2 regions of the Romboutsia sp. D33t1_170424_H2 genome follow, and region 1 is predicted to be linked to the other one. Evidence: riboswitches for the same ligand, from Rfam matches in the RefSeq annotation. Region 1 holds a riboswitch; the other holds the start of a gene.
What was found. A riboswitch is a leader RNA that binds a small molecule or an ion and turns the genes downstream of it on or off. The one in region 1 is predicted to bind S-adenosylmethionine.
Positions count from the first base shown of each region.

Region 2: it holds a riboswitch for S-adenosylmethionine, as region 1 does, so the genes downstream of both, I4U66_RS07120 (Na+/H+ antiporter NhaC family protein) here and I4U66_RS06365 (O-acetylhomoserine aminocarboxypropyltransferase/cysteine synthase family protein) in region 1, are expected to answer to the same signal.

Region 1 covers NZ_JADOZQ010000004.1:57,311-61,465, forward strand. The annotation lists gene I4U66_RS06360 (homoserine O-acetyltransferase/O-succinyltransferase family protein) at 1-383, opposite strand, end outside; partial or broken gene I4U66_RS06365 (O-acetylhomoserine aminocarboxypropyltransferase/cysteine synthase family protein) at 385-1,623, opposite strand; SAM riboswitch class I at 1,713-1,816, opposite strand; gene I4U66_RS06370 (hypothetical protein) at 1,997-2,554, opposite strand; gene I4U66_RS06375 (hypothetical protein) at 2,793-3,392, shown strand; gene I4U66_RS06380 (L-lactate dehydrogenase) at 3,711-4,155, shown strand, end outside.
Region 2 covers NZ_JADOZQ010000004.1:212,076-216,230, reverse strand. The annotation lists gene I4U66_RS07140 (deoxycytidylate deaminase) at 10-546, shown strand; gene I4U66_RS07135 (hypothetical protein) at 717-1,265, opposite strand; gene I4U66_RS07130 (YtxH domain-containing protein) at 1,487-1,855, shown strand; gene I4U66_RS07125 (hypothetical protein) at 1,876-2,211, shown strand; SAM riboswitch class I at 2,393-2,491, shown strand; gene I4U66_RS07120 (Na+/H+ antiporter NhaC family protein) at 2,612-3,931, shown strand; gene I4U66_RS07115 (hypothetical protein) at 3,989-4,132, shown strand.

The DNA of each region.
Region 1 (4,155 bases):
TCTATATATTTAACCTGTTTGAAATCTATTTTTTCAATAGGAGCTCCTGTAACTATAAGTCCATCTAAATCATCTTTTACTTCATCAAAGGTATAATAATTTTTCATCAAATATAGTCTATTACAATTTTTGTATACATGCGTTTTAAGCCTTATAAACTTTATATTTATATCCTCATTCATTTTTGAAAATAACTCTAATAAATGAGCTTCTGTCTCTACTTTATTAGGCATAAGATTTAATATACCTATAGTTTTATAATGAGGACTGATCTTACCTAAACTAGATTTTCTATATAGCTTTTTATTATAAATTTTGCTTTCTATTATACAATTATCTACAAATTTGGCTCCATTTATTTTTTTACAAAGATATACAGTCATATTATATTTCCTTAAGTGCTCTATCAAAGTCATTTATTAAGTCATCTATATTTTCTATTCCAACAGATACTCTAATCATCTCTAAACTAACTCCACACTTTATCTTATCTTCATCAGACAACTGGCTATGAGTAGTACTAGCAGGATGAAGTACTGATGTTTTATTAAATCCAAGATGTATTGCCAAATCTACTAATTTTAAAGATTTTATAAAAGTCTTAGCTTCATTTATTCCACCTTTTATACCAAATGTTAATATTCCACTTCCACCTTTTAAGTAAGTTTTTACTTTCTTATAATCTTCTCTACTTTCTAAGTATGGATAGTTTACCCAGCTTACTTTTTCATGATTTTCTAAATACTTTGCTAATACTAAAGTATTTTTACTATGTTTTTTCATTCTAAGATGAAGTGTTTCCACTCCTAGATTACTTAAAAATGCATTAAAAGGGCTCATTGTGCTACCTAAATCTCTAAGCAGTGATGCTCTTAACTTTGTTATATAAGCACTTTCCCTAAATTCCTCAACATATTTAATATCATGACAACTAACATCTCCATCACTTAATAATGGATATTTCCCATTATCCCAATTAAAATTACCACAATCAACAACTATTCCTCCAAGTGCCACTGCATGACCATCTATATATTTTGATGTAGAATGTATAACTATATTTGCACCAAAATTTATAGGATTACATAAATACGGGCTTGCTACTGTATTGTCAACTATAAAAGGAATATCCCCCTTTTTAGCTATTTCACTTAATTTCTTAAAATCTAATATATCTAGTCCTGGATTTCCTATAGTTTCTCCATATATAGCTTTAGTATTTTCATCTACTAAGGATAGTATATATTCTTTATCATCATTATTGGATACAAATTTTGTTTCTATTCCAAAACTTCTAAGAGTTATATTAAATAAATTATAAGTTCCACCATATAGTGATGATACTGATATTATATTGTCTCCACTTTTGCATATATTTAAAATAGCTAAAAGCACCGCCGATTGTCCTGAACTAACTGCAACTGCTCCGACGCCACCTTCAAGATATGCTATTTTTTCTTCAAAATTTGCTACTGTTGGATTGCTTATTCTACTATACATATGGCCATCTGCTTTTAAATCAAATATATCTGCCACTAAGTCTGGATCTTCATATTTGAAGGTTGTACTTTGAACCAAAGGATACACCATAGGCTCCCCAACATTTGGTTTATATCCCCCTCTTACACATAAAGTTTACTTGTTATAATTTTTCATAAAAAAAGCCCCCTTTTATCTAGGAAGCCTTTTATTAACGCAACAAATCAATATGCCTTTTATCTCTCAGGAAAACTCCTGCAGGATTTAGCACAATTCTAACTAAGTTAGCTGTTGCCAGGCTTCATAGGGCCAGTCCCTCCACCATTCTTAATAAAAGACTTTCTATTTATTTTTATTATTTAATAAGTATTATATATTATAATTATCGAAATTATAATTTAATAAATTAATTTATATATATTTATATGTATATGTTCATAAAATATTTTATACTATAACTTACCATTTTTGCTTAATTATTGATTATTCCAAATTACTATATTCTATAAAATTTTGTCTAGTTTTGAGCTTTTACTACATATTTATTTCTAACCTCTTTAGGTAGAATATTCCATACATAAACTGCTAAAGAGAAATCTAACATACTATGTATTATAGTTCCAACTCCTATTAATCCTATAACAGATACTAAAAAACCTTGATTATAAAATCCTTCCGAAAGGTTTGATGAAAAATAAAAAGGTATAATTACTAAAACTTCTCCAATAGCATGAATTAATCCTATAACAAATGAATATCCTAAAGAACTTTTTATACTCTTTATAAGATCCCTATTTTTGTTTAAGTAAATACACCCAATACTAACAAATAATAAATGACTTAGTGCTCTAATTACAATTGGTAATGGGAAACCACCAAATAAAAAACCTATTGTAGTTCCAAGTGTTACAAATAGAGCAGTCTTTGATGATATAAACATAGCTATAAATATTGGTATATGACTAGCTAATGTAAAAGATGCCGGTTCTAATATTATTTTAATTGGTGAAAACATTGGTATAATAATTCCCATTGCACATAAAAGTGCTGATAATACAATATTTTTAGTTCTCATATCTCTCCTCCAAATATATTTTTTAATTTAGTATATTTAATTCATATTACATGTGTCTTTACATATATATTTACAGTTTAGTGACTAAATTTATAATTGTCAAATACTTTTTTATGTTTATTCATTTAAGCTTGCTTACATATATAAAATTAATTTATTCATATTTATAATTTTTTAATATTGATAATATCAACTAATATGCTATAATTTACATAAATTTTCAATGAGTGGTGATATTATGAATGAATATATTGGAATAATCATAAGAAATCAAAATGATAAGTTTTTACTTTGTGATGGAAGCTTTTATATAAAAACTAGATTAGATTCTAATAGGGATATTGAGGATATAATAAAAACTGAAATATATAACGTATTAGAAAAAGACATATTTAAGATAAGAAAAATTTTTGAAGAAAAAATCATTCATAGATATGAAGAAATAACACTTTACTTAGTTGATGTTGGAGTTTATACCAATGACTACGATTTTATATCAATAGACAAGATATTAAGTGAAATTATAAATTTTGATGATAAAAACTATTTTAATGAATATATATTAAAACCTGAAGAATACTCTAATATACTCTCAACTACATTTACTTTGCTTATGCTTGTTATCACAGTTAATATATTTCATTTACCACAATTTATACACAATATTTCTTCATATACTCTAAGTGGATTTTCACTTATTTTTATATATGCAATATTTAATAGATACTTAAAATCAAATTTAATAACATACTTATCTTACTTTAAATTTAATGTTAAAATTGCTAACTATATAACATCACTTTTACTAGTTATATATTGTATAATAACTTTATTTTAAATACTAGCTATATATATATGAATCTATAATCAAATTTTTAAGTAAAATATAGCACAAAAGCTACTTTAATTTTATATAATCTAAGGATTTTCTATTCTTTTACTACCAATTCATTCTTTACTTTATAAAGATTAAGCAGTATAATAATGCCAAATACATCAATTTATAATTTTTTATAAAATAAATATATAATAATAATTTTATAACCAATATAGACTTAACTAATAAAATTTATAGGTTACTTATCTTATTTCTTAAGCCATACAAATAAATTCATTTCAAAACACTTTACAAAAGACAACTTTAGGAGGATGACTTATGTGTTTAAAATTAAGAAAAATAGCAATAGTAGGTACGGGACTAGTTGGATCTAGCTGTGGATTTGCACTAGTTAATCAATGTGTATGTGATGAACTTTTAATGATTGATATAAATGAAGAAAAAGCTAAAGGCGAAGCTTGGGATTTAACTCACGGAGTAGAATTTATGTCTCAAAGAACTAAAATAAGACAAGCAACATTTGCAGATTGTAGTGATGCTGATATTGTTATATTTACTGCAGGACCAGCACCTAAACAAGGTCAATCTAGACTTGATACTTTAGAAGTTAGTGCTTCTATATGTAACTCAGTAATTAAGGAAATAATGAAATCAGGATTTGATGGTTTCTTTGTAGTTGCTTCAAATCCAGTTGATATAATTTCATATCATATATGGAAGTTATCTGGACTTCCTAAAAACAGAATAATAGGAACAGGAACTA
Region 2 (4,155 bases), 150 kb from region 1:
GCATATCATATGAGAAAATTATTTACAGAGTGGGCGATGGATATAGCCGAAGATAGTAAAGTTAGAAGTACGTGTGTTTCAAGACAAGTAGGAGCTGTAATTATAAAAGGAAAGCAAATTATAGCTACAGGTTATAATGGAAGTCCTGCTGGAACTATTCATTGTTCAGATATTGGCTATTGCGAGAGAAAAAAAAGAGGTATACCTTCAGGACAAGGCTTAGAACTATGTCGAGCTGGGCATGCTGAAGCAAATGCTATAATACAATGTGCTAAACATGGAATAAGCTGTGAAGGAGCTACATTGTATGCTACTACTCAACCTTGTGTATTTTGCTCAATATCTATTATTCAAGCAGGAATAAAAAAAGTAATATTTAAAGGAGAGTATCCTACAGGCTTAGGGCAGCAGCTATTTGAAGAAGCTGGAATAGAATACATTAAATATGAAGATGCATTAAAACAAGAGCAAGAAGAACAAGAAGCTAAACGTGAGAAAGAGAAGAAACGTGTTCAAGAATTCTTAAGTAAGCCAAGGAGCTATTAAAAGGCTAGGCTAAACAATTTAGCTTTTATAGAAAAATATATAATAATTCATTGTTTATTTATATTCAACAATGATTACTGTAAAAAGATATATTAAATATAAACAAAGCTACTTAACATATGTTAAGTAGCTTTGTTTATATTTAATAGTGTTGAGTTTAATATAATATTTTACCTTAAATACTTTCTATAGTAATATACAATCATAAAAAAAGCACCACATGAAGCATCTATTAAATCTATCATGGTATCTTTTAAACCGCCAGATTGCGTATTCATCTTAAATAAGACATCTAGTAAATATTCACATATTTCACAAATTGCTGATATGCCCATTGCAAAGAAGAAAAGAATCATACATATTAAAAGTTTATTATTTTTACTACTAATATTTTTTAGTATATTAAATCCAATTTTAACAGATATAAATCCAGACCAAAAATGAAGAAAATCATCATAAAATGGGATTATATCGTAAAGTCCATAACATGAACCTAGTAAAAAAGAAGATAATATAAAAATGTTTCCAATTATGTACAATGGGTAGTCAAGTATAGCTAAGTTTTTTAAATAAGCTTTAGTAAGCACAAAAGTAATTATAAGCGAAATTAAGCTAATTACGCTTTTTCCAAATTCTTTGTTAAATAGAAAAAATATTATAGATAAAATATAAATAATGTAAAGTAATATACTAAATTTTTTAATATCTTTATGTTTCATAGCAATTCCTACCTTCCATAATTATTATATTATTATGTGCATACGTATAAATAAAATGTAAGTTTAATTTATATAATTTAATTTAGCTGAAATATAAAAAAATAAATAGAAAAATAAATTATTTTGTTTTAAAACTTACTAATTTGGGTATATATGTATTAGAAATATTAGAAAAATAGTAAAAAATAGTATAATACAAATTAACAATAGGAGTGATGAGCATGAGTTTAGCAAAAAAAATAGAACAAAAGAAAAAAGCTAAAAAAGCAAAAGAAAGAAATAAAAAGATAAAAATAGCTACACTAGGTGTTGCAACAGGTGCTATAACAGGAATACTAGGTGGGGTTTTATTAGCTCCTAAGTCAGGAAAAGAAACTAGAGAAGATATAAAAAATACAGCTAAAGATATAAACACAAATGTAAGTGAAAAGGCTGCCAAAACAAAAGAAAAATTAACTACAAATGTAAATGAATCTAAGAGAAGAATAAAAGAGTATTTAGATAGTAAAAAGAAAGAAAATGAAGACGTAGTAGATACTAATGTTGTAGAATTATTACAAGCTCCACAAGAAGCTAAGGATAAAGAATAATTGCTATGGAGAATAACATTATGTACATAGATTTAAATGTAATATATATAATACTAGCATTATTAGGTATAGGTGCATTAATATTTTTAATAATAACTTTAAAAAATATTAATGAATTTATTAAAAATATCAATACAGTGGTATCAACAAATTCTGATGACATACATACAGTAGTAGGTAAATTACCTAATTTAGTTGATAATATCAGCGATATTAGTGAAAATGTAAAAGACGTTGCGGAAGTTGCAACAGATGTAACAGCAGATATAGTAGTGGCTAAAGAAAATGTAAAATCTAATGTTGAGATATTTACTGAAATATTAAATATATTAAAATCTGTATTTATTAATAAATAGTCATAAAAGTCATAATTAAATCATAATTTAATTATGACTTTTTTTATTTGCTAATATATCATAATAAATTAAGATGTATAAAAAATTAATATATATAATTTATAAGTAGATTTATTAGAATAATTAAAAAATAATATTGACAAAATTGTGAAAATTAACTATTATATAAATAATTAAATAATTCTTATCAAGAGTGGCGGAGGGACTGGCCCGACGAAGCCCAGCAACCAGTATTATTATACGGGTGCTAAATCCTGCAGCATAAGCTGAAAGATGAGAGTATAATTTTTGCTGTCAAAGCCTGAGTTATCTCAGGTTTTTTTTATTAAAAAATATCAGGTATATTTAAATAAATTAAAATTATACTCTTTAGAAGTTTTAATATAAAGGGAGGTATATTATGAAAGAAGAAGCAAAAAAAGGTAGTATATTAGGATTATTACCACTGGGTGTATTTTTAATAGTATTTTTAGGTAGCGGGGTAATAACTGGGGATTTTTATAAAATGCCAGCAATAGTAGCATTTATAATCGCAACTATAGTAGGATTTTCTCTTAATAGAAAAGTTAGTTTAGGAGAAAAGATAGAAGTATTTTGTAAAGGTGCAGGTAATATAGATATAATATCTATGATTATGATATTTATACTTGCAGGCTCTTTTTCAAGTGTAGCTAAGGCAATGGGAGGTGTTGACTCAACTGTTAATTTAAGTTTATCAATTCTTCCTCCTAATCTTTTAGTATCAGGGTTATTTGTAATAGGATGTTTTATATCTATATCTATGGGAACATCAATGGGAACAATAGCAGCACTTGGGCCAATAGGCATAGGAATTGCAGCTAAAACAGGAATACCAGCACCATTAGTAATAGGAGCTGTTGTAGGTGGAGCTATGTTTGGAGATAATTTATCTATGATATCAGACACTACAATAGCAGCAACCAAAACTCAAGGATGTGAATTAAAAGATAAATTTAGAGTAAATTTCTTAATAGTTTTACCAGCAGCTATTATAACTGCTATATTATTAGCTACTATAACATCAGGGTATAGTTTAGGTGGTAGCACAAGCTATAGATATGATTTTATAAAAGTTTTACCATATTTAGGAGTGTTATTAGGAGCTTTATGTGGAGTAAATGTATTTGTTTTACTTAGTTTTGGAGTAGTATTTGCAGGTGCAATAGGATTATTTACAAATTCATTTGGGTTATTTGGATTTATAGAAGCTATATCAGGTGGTATATCAGGAATGTATGAATTATGTCTACTTGTTATAATAATCGGAGGACTTGTAGAACTTATAAAATTAAATGGTGGAATAGACTTTATACTTAATTTTATAAGTAGTAAAATAAAAACTAAAAAAGGTGCAGAGTTTGGTATAGCAGCATTAGTAAGTATAGTAGATTTATGTACAGCAAACAACACTATAGCAATAGTAACAGCAGGGCCACTTGCAAAAGATATAGCTACAAAATTTGATATAGATAATAGAAAAACTGCAAGTATATTAGATATATTCTCATCTTGTTGGCAAGGCATAGTTCCATATGGTGCACAAGTATTAACAGCTGCAGGGATGGTAGGAATATCTCCTGTTGAATTAATTAAATATCTACATTATCCTTGGTTAATGTTAGCTTGTGGAATAATAGCTATAACATTTGGTATTCCAAACTTAAATAAAGTTAATAAAAGGAAAAAAGAAGTAGCTTAATGTAACTATAAAATTTTAGTTTCATATAATATAATAAAAGCAATACTGGAGGAGATTATGGCATTAGGTGACTATGATTTCTTAGTAGGAGTAGTATCGACTTTTATAATAACATCATCCTATGAAATATCAATATATACTATAAATCAAGCTCGATGTATAGTTAAATCATATAAGTATATGAAACATAATAATACTTAAAAAGTGAAGTTTTAAAACTTCAC